Regions from separate parts of the Priestia sp. YIM B13551 genome, predicted to be linked through region 2. Evidence: riboswitches for the same ligand, from Rfam matches in the RefSeq annotation. Region 2 holds a riboswitch; each other region holds the start of a gene.

Region 1 (2,205 bases), on a different contig from region 2:
TTACTTGATTGTCAATATCGATCATTGTATACGCATATTCACCGCGGCTTCTGTTCACCATATCTGCGATGTTTAAATTGTAGTTTGAGAATACTTGCGTAAGTTGTCCTACCATATTCGGCACGTTGTGATGGAAAGCAGCTACGCGTTTTTTCCCAGTGTAAGGAAGAGATGCATTCGGGAAGTTCACTGAGTTTTTAACGTTTCCTGTTTCTAAGAAATTTTTCACTTGACGTGCTGCCATTACCGCGCAGTTTTCTTCTGATTCTTGAGTTGATGCCCCTAAATGAGGAATTGGCACAACATTTTTCATGTTCAAGACATTTTGATTTGGGAAATCTGTAATGTATCGGCCAACTTTTCCACTTTCAAGAGCAGCTTTCATATCTTCTTCGTTTACAAGCTCACCGCGTGAGAAGTTCAAGATATGAACATCTGGTTTCATGATGCTAAACGTTTCTTTATTGAAAACACCTTTTGTATCGTCCGTTAATGGAACGTGAACCGTAATATAGTCAGATGCTGCAAATAGTTCTTCTAGAGACATTGCACGCTGTACGTTGCGAGACAAATTCCAAGCTGTATTAACAGAAATGAATGGATCAAAACCAATTACGTCCATATCTAAATCAAGCGCATCGTTTGCTACAAGAGCACCAATTGCACCTAAACCAATAACGCCTAACGTTTTACCTTTGATTTCTTTTCCAACAAACTGTTTTTTGCCTGCTTCAACTAACTTAGGAATTTGATCACCTTGGCCGTCTAATCCTTTTGTCCATTCAACTCCAGCAAATAAGTTACGAGAAGAAGCCATAATTGTAGTTAAAACCATTTCTTTTACTGCGTTTGCATTAGCTCCTGGCGTATTAAATACAACGATACCTTGCTCCGTGCAAGCGTCCACTGGTATATTATTAACCCCTGCTCCAGCTCGTGCAATAGCTTTTAAATTTTGGTCAAATGCCATGCTGTGCATGTTAAAGCTACGCACGACAATCGCATCTGGGTTTTCGCTGTCATTGTCAATTTGATAACCTTCTTGATTAAAAACATTTAGACCTTTTTGTGCAATGTTGTTTAATGTTTTGATTGTTTGTACTTTTTCCAATGTTAATGTGCTCATTTTGTACTCTCCTCTGATTATCATCGTAGTTTTACATGTTTTTACCTTTGAATAAAGGAACTTCGTTTTTAATTTTTTTAAAAGTCTGGTTTTTTAGCCTACATGTCTGGTAACTTCTATATCCTCTCCCCCTAAACAGAAAGAGGTAAGAGATATGTATTAATCCCTTACCTCTGCCCAGGCGAACGGCTACGTCACTATATGCTTCCTCACGGTTATCCGCGTTTCGCCAGTCACATATAGTCTTTGAAATTAAGTATATTCTAGCAAACTCTTTCAGAACGTTCAACCTTTTTTTAAAAGTTTGCTTTTTTCAGTCTAATTTTTAATCTCTTTAGTGAATCTCCTAATATATTGACAAATACCCTAATACATGTTAAATAAGAAGAGTGATTAGCACTCTATCCACTCAAGTGCTAATTGTTTTACAAGCCCTATTTGGAAAGGAGAACTTCTTATGTCAAAAAAAGAATTCAAAGCCGAATCAAAGCGATTATTAGAGATGATGATTAATTCCATCTATTCTCAAAAAGAAGTATTTTTGAGAGAACTTCTATCAAATTCAAGCGATGCAATCGATAAAATTTATTACAAAGCTTTAACAGACGACTCCTTGCGTTTTAACAAAGAAAGCTATTACATAAAAGTAATACCAGATAAAACTAACCGTATCTTAACCATTACGGATACTGGGATTGGCATGACGCAAGAAGAGCTTGAAAGCAGCTTGGGCACAATTGCGCGAAGCGGTTCCCTTGCGTTTAAAAACGAAAATGAAACAAAGGACGGGCACACGATTATCGGCCAATTCGGCGTTGGGTTTTACGCAGCGTTTATGGTGGCAGATGTCGTAACGGTGATTAGTAAAGCGTTAGGCAGCGGTGAAGCCTATAAATGGGAATCTACTGGTGCCGATGGTTATACAATCGAACCTTGCGAAAAAGAAACGGTTGGGACTCAAATCATTTTAAAAATTAAAGAAAATACAGAAGATGAAACATATGATGAGTATCTAGAAGAGTATCGTTTAAAAGAGATCATTAAAAAGTATTCAGACTTTATCCGCTACCCGATTAAAA
Region 2 (2,205 bases):
CTAGAAGTAGTTGCCGTATATGTAGCACCTGTGCCGGAAGGAGAAACAAATGCGTCTGCGTATAACACAATTGTTAGCCAGTTAATTCCAAGCGCAATCGCTAAATCAGCAAAAGGAGAGTTAAAATTCAAATGATTCCATCCATCAGCAATTGATGACGGACTTACTGCTCCGATAAAGACAATTTGCAATATAATGTATACAATTCCTGCAATAAAAATTGAACCAATTACAGCTATCGGAATCGATTTATTAGGTGATTTTGCTTCTCCTGCCATATTTACAGGACTTTGAAACCCATTAAATGCAAACACAATACCTGATGTTGCCACTGCCGTTAAAACACTGGCCCATCCGTAAGGTGCTACCCCATGCTCACTTGAAAAGTTTCCACTATGAAAACCAGCAAAAAATAAAGCCCCTGCCGTTAAACCAGGAATAATTAATTTAACAATCGTAATAAATGAGTTTGCTTTAGCAAAGAGATTTACCGTCCAATAGTTCACAAAAAAGTAAACGAATAATAACAAAGACGCAACTGCCAACCCCTTGGACGTTAAAATGCCATTGTCTACTAATTCATGAGTCCAGCGAGCCCATTTCCACGGCCAAGTACTCATATATTGCACAGATGCAATAGCCTCCACTGTTATCGTTGAAGCGATTGAAATCCAGTTAGCCCAAGCAGCCAAAAAACCAATAAATGATCCGTGTGAATACTGAGGATATTTGACCATCCCCCCTGCTTGTGGAAACATCGCGCCCAGTTCAGCATATGATAGAGCAATGGTCAAAATAACCACCATTCCAATAACCCATGAAAAAATAGCCGCGGGTCCCGCAATTTGAGCTGCTTTCCATGCTCCAAACAGCCATCCTGAACCGATAATCGAACCTATGCCTGTCATGGTTAAAGCAAATGTTCCCATCTTCCTTTGCATATTGCTCATCCAAATCTACTCCTCTTCCCTAGGAAAATAAAAAAAACACTTGCGAAATTTTCTCAAGTGTTTGCCCAGGCGCGCGGCTTATACGCTATATGCTCCCCCATGGTCATCCATGTTGCGCCAGTCACATATAGGAATATATTTTTTATCAGTATATAACATTCATTACTATTACTCAATACACAAAAATGTTTACATTACTTTTCTAAAAATAATAAATTATTCGTAAAATTCCGAATTAATCTTCTAAAAATCTCTTTTTAATTATAAAAAGAACTAAAATCCTAACTTTTTCTATTATTTGATTCTTTTACTCCACGAGCAGATCACCTTCTAAAAATTATATTAATATACATTATTCATTTACAAAATAAGAATTAACAGCTATATATCCATAGAATTCTTGCACTAGACCCTTTACTTATATACAATATGAAGAAAAGATACTAAAGGGAACTGCCCACCACATAGCTACGCTTGAAGTGGGAGACTTCTTTTAGGAAAACGTTAAAACCTACATATCATGCACTTCGCAACAAATGAAGTACTTCGAGCAAACTTCTCTGTTTACGCCAGCAAAAAACAGGGAAAATTACGAAAAAAAGATTGTTAGAGGGATGCTTATGAATTATGCAAATGTAAAAGTTCTTTATTTTGATGACGACGGAACCATTCCAAATCACCCTCGTCTTCCAGTTTTGTTGTATGAACACGTATTTATTAGTAAGAAAGCGAAAGTGGAGAGCATTTTTAATTCTCACGACTGGAAAAATAGCTGGGTAGGCGGCATATATGATTTTCACCATTACCACAGCAATTCTCATGAAGCACTAGGTGTAATTAGCGGATCTGCGCGTTTAAAACTAGGTGGACATATGGGGGAAAATATCGTGGTGCATGCTGGTGATGTGCTCGTACTTCCTGCAGGTACAGGGCATATGCGTCTGCAGTCAACTGCTGATTTTAAAGTGGTTGGAGCTTATCCAGAGGGCATGGAGTACAATTTACGAACAGGAAAACAAACTGATCGCCCTCACGTATTTGATGAAATTGCACAAGTACCTATTCCTACAACAGATCCTGTTTATGGCGACAAAGGACCATTGACAGAGTGGTGGAACTAGACAAGCACTTATTGTCTAGTTTTTTTATTTGCTTTGTTTTATTCTTTCCATGAATCTCTATTTGAACATACAAATTCTTTTCTTATGATGCAATAGCAATATACTTTATCTCAGCGAAATAACAAAAACTTCCC
Region 3 (2,205 bases), on a different contig from region 2:
GAGTTAGTTAACGAAACACAAATTATTGGAAAGGTCATAAAAGAGCCAGTTCCCTTATAAGGTCTTGGCTCTATTGGGCTAATATATTTAATTCATATCTCAATGATGGAATACACGTATACCTGAATGTGCCATGATCATTCCGTATTCATTTGCTGCCTGTGTAACTTGTTCATCTCGTAAAGAATTTCCTGTTTGAACCACATATTTAACGCCACTTTGAGCCGCACGATCGATATTATCACGGAAAGGTAAAAAAGCGTCGGATGCATAGGAAACGCCTTTTAAACTTTTTAGCCATTCTCGTTTTTCACTCTTACTTAGCCTAGTAGGGACTTCTTCAAAACACTGTTTCCATTGTTCATTTTCTACCTCAGTAATATCATCATTCAGCCATCCATCAATTGCATTATTCACTTCTACACGAGAAATGCCTTCTCTGAACTTCATGTTAAGAGCCCTTGGATGTTGTCTTAGCCACCAGTTGTCAGCTTTTTCAGCTGCCAACCTTGTACAATGAATACGAGACTGTTGTCCAGCACCAATTCCAATCGTTTGGCCATCTAAAGCGAAACAAATAGAGTTTGATTGTGTATATTTCAATGTAATAAGAGCAACAAGAAGGTCTCTCTTTGCATTATCAGGAATATCACATTGAGTCGTAACAATATGATTAAAAACTTCTTTCCCAATCTGTACATCATTTCTTTGTTGCTCTAGAGTAATGCCAAATACCGTTCTTTTTTCAATTGGATCAGGCACATAGTTTGGGTCAATCTCTAAAATTAGATATTTTCCTTTCTTTTTCTGTTTCAAATTCTCTAATGCTTCTTGAGTGTAGCGTGGTGCAACAATCATATCAGAAACCTCTGTTTTGAGGAGACTAGCTACAGTTATATCCACTTCATCACTAAAAGCAGCACAATCTCCAAATGAAGACATCCTATCTGTCCCACGCGCTCTTGCATAAGCAATAGCTAAAGGAGACAAATCTACGCCTTCAATAAAATAGGATTCACTAAGTGTCTTATTTAGTGGAGAGTACACAGCTGCACCTGCTGGACTTACGTGTTTAAAAGATGCAGCTGCAGGTTGACCAGTCGCCTGTCGAAGCTCTCGGACCAGTTGAAAAGCATTTAATGCATCTAGAAAGTTAATATAACTCGCCTCTCCATTTAAGATTTTAATAGGCGTGTTCTCAGCATTCTGAACTTTAGCTTTACTTTGATTTGGATTCATCCCATATCGTAAACAAATTTCATTCACTTAAAAATCTCCCTTCAAAATAAAAAAAGTATTTGAACTCATGTTCAAATACTCTGCCCAGGCGTACGGCCGTTACCTATGTGCTTCCTCATGGTTCTCCATGTTTACGCCAGTAACACATAGTCTGTTTTATAAGAAAATTTTACATAATAAAAGTAATTTTAACAATACTTTTATCCAAATTATTCTTTTTTAGTAATTAACGAAGTCGTCATTCCACCTATAAAAATTGTCGAACATGAAAAAAGAAACGTTTTAGGTCCTAACAAAGGAAGCCCTGCTGTTATGATAAAACCATCTATAATTAAAATAACCATCCCTATGTTTAAAGAAAAAGCTTTTGATATAAGTTGTGCTAGTAAATCTGTTCCTCCAGTGCTTGTCTCATATCGAAGCATAAGACCAATCCCTGTCCCAATACACACTCCTCCAAGGATTACACTAGGAAAAACAGGAAGTTGAAACTGGTCTTTAATAGGTTCTAGCCAATCAATCAATAAAGAAGAAATAACTAACCCATAAAAACTATTATAAAAATAAGTTCTTTCATAAACCCAAGCAAACCAACATAATGGAAAACCCAAAATAATCATCGTTACACCTGTAGGAAATTCAAAATAATAGTGAAGGATGAGAGCAATTCCAATTGTTCCTCCATCCAACAAATAATGAGGAACTAAAAATCCATTAATTCCTATACTTAATAATAAGCTTCCGACAAGAACAACCGGTATTTTTCGAAATATAATAATCACCTTTTTAGTCAATTTATCTCTTACTATATGTATAAGCTTTAGCTACCTGTCATGAATGTTTTTTTTATGTAAATGAATAAAAGTTTATCTTTTAAGCAAACTACTCAAGATGGATAAATTATCATACTATAGCAAACTCCTAAAAAGCAGAAAACCTCCCTTCCAACCGATGGGAGGTTTTCTG

The links. A riboswitch is a leader RNA that binds a small molecule or an ion and turns the genes downstream of it on or off. The one in region 2 is predicted to bind ZMP and ZTP.
Region 1: linked by a shared signal. The riboswitch ahead of ACFX4N_RS02370 (phosphoglycerate dehydrogenase) and the one ahead of ACFX4N_RS18035 (glutamate/serine transporter AimA) in region 2 are both predicted to bind ZMP and ZTP.
Region 3: linked by a shared signal. The riboswitch ahead of ACFX4N_RS26580 (phosphoribosylaminoimidazolecarboxamide formyltransferase) and the one ahead of ACFX4N_RS18035 (glutamate/serine transporter AimA) in region 2 are both predicted to bind ZMP and ZTP.

Annotation. Positions count from the first base shown of each region.
Region 1 is NZ_JBHZOX010000001.1:451,069-453,273, forward strand. It holds gene ACFX4N_RS02370 (phosphoglycerate dehydrogenase) at 1-1,126, opposite strand, end outside; ZMP/ZTP riboswitch at 1,295-1,373, opposite strand; gene htpG (molecular chaperone HtpG) at 1,584-2,205, shown strand, end outside.
Region 2 is NZ_JBHZOX010000003.1:196,334-198,538, reverse strand. It holds gene ACFX4N_RS18035 (glutamate/serine transporter AimA) at 1-950, opposite strand, end outside; ZMP/ZTP riboswitch at 1,007-1,085, opposite strand; gene ACFX4N_RS18030 (cupin domain-containing protein) at 1,571-2,071, shown strand; gene ACFX4N_RS18025 (hypothetical protein) at 2,177-2,205, opposite strand, start outside.
Region 3 is NZ_JBHZOX010000009.1:41,328-43,532, reverse strand. It holds gene ACFX4N_RS26580 (phosphoribosylaminoimidazolecarboxamide formyltransferase) at 100-1,266, opposite strand; ZMP/ZTP riboswitch at 1,315-1,393, opposite strand; gene ACFX4N_RS26575 (YitT family protein) at 1,449-2,033, opposite strand.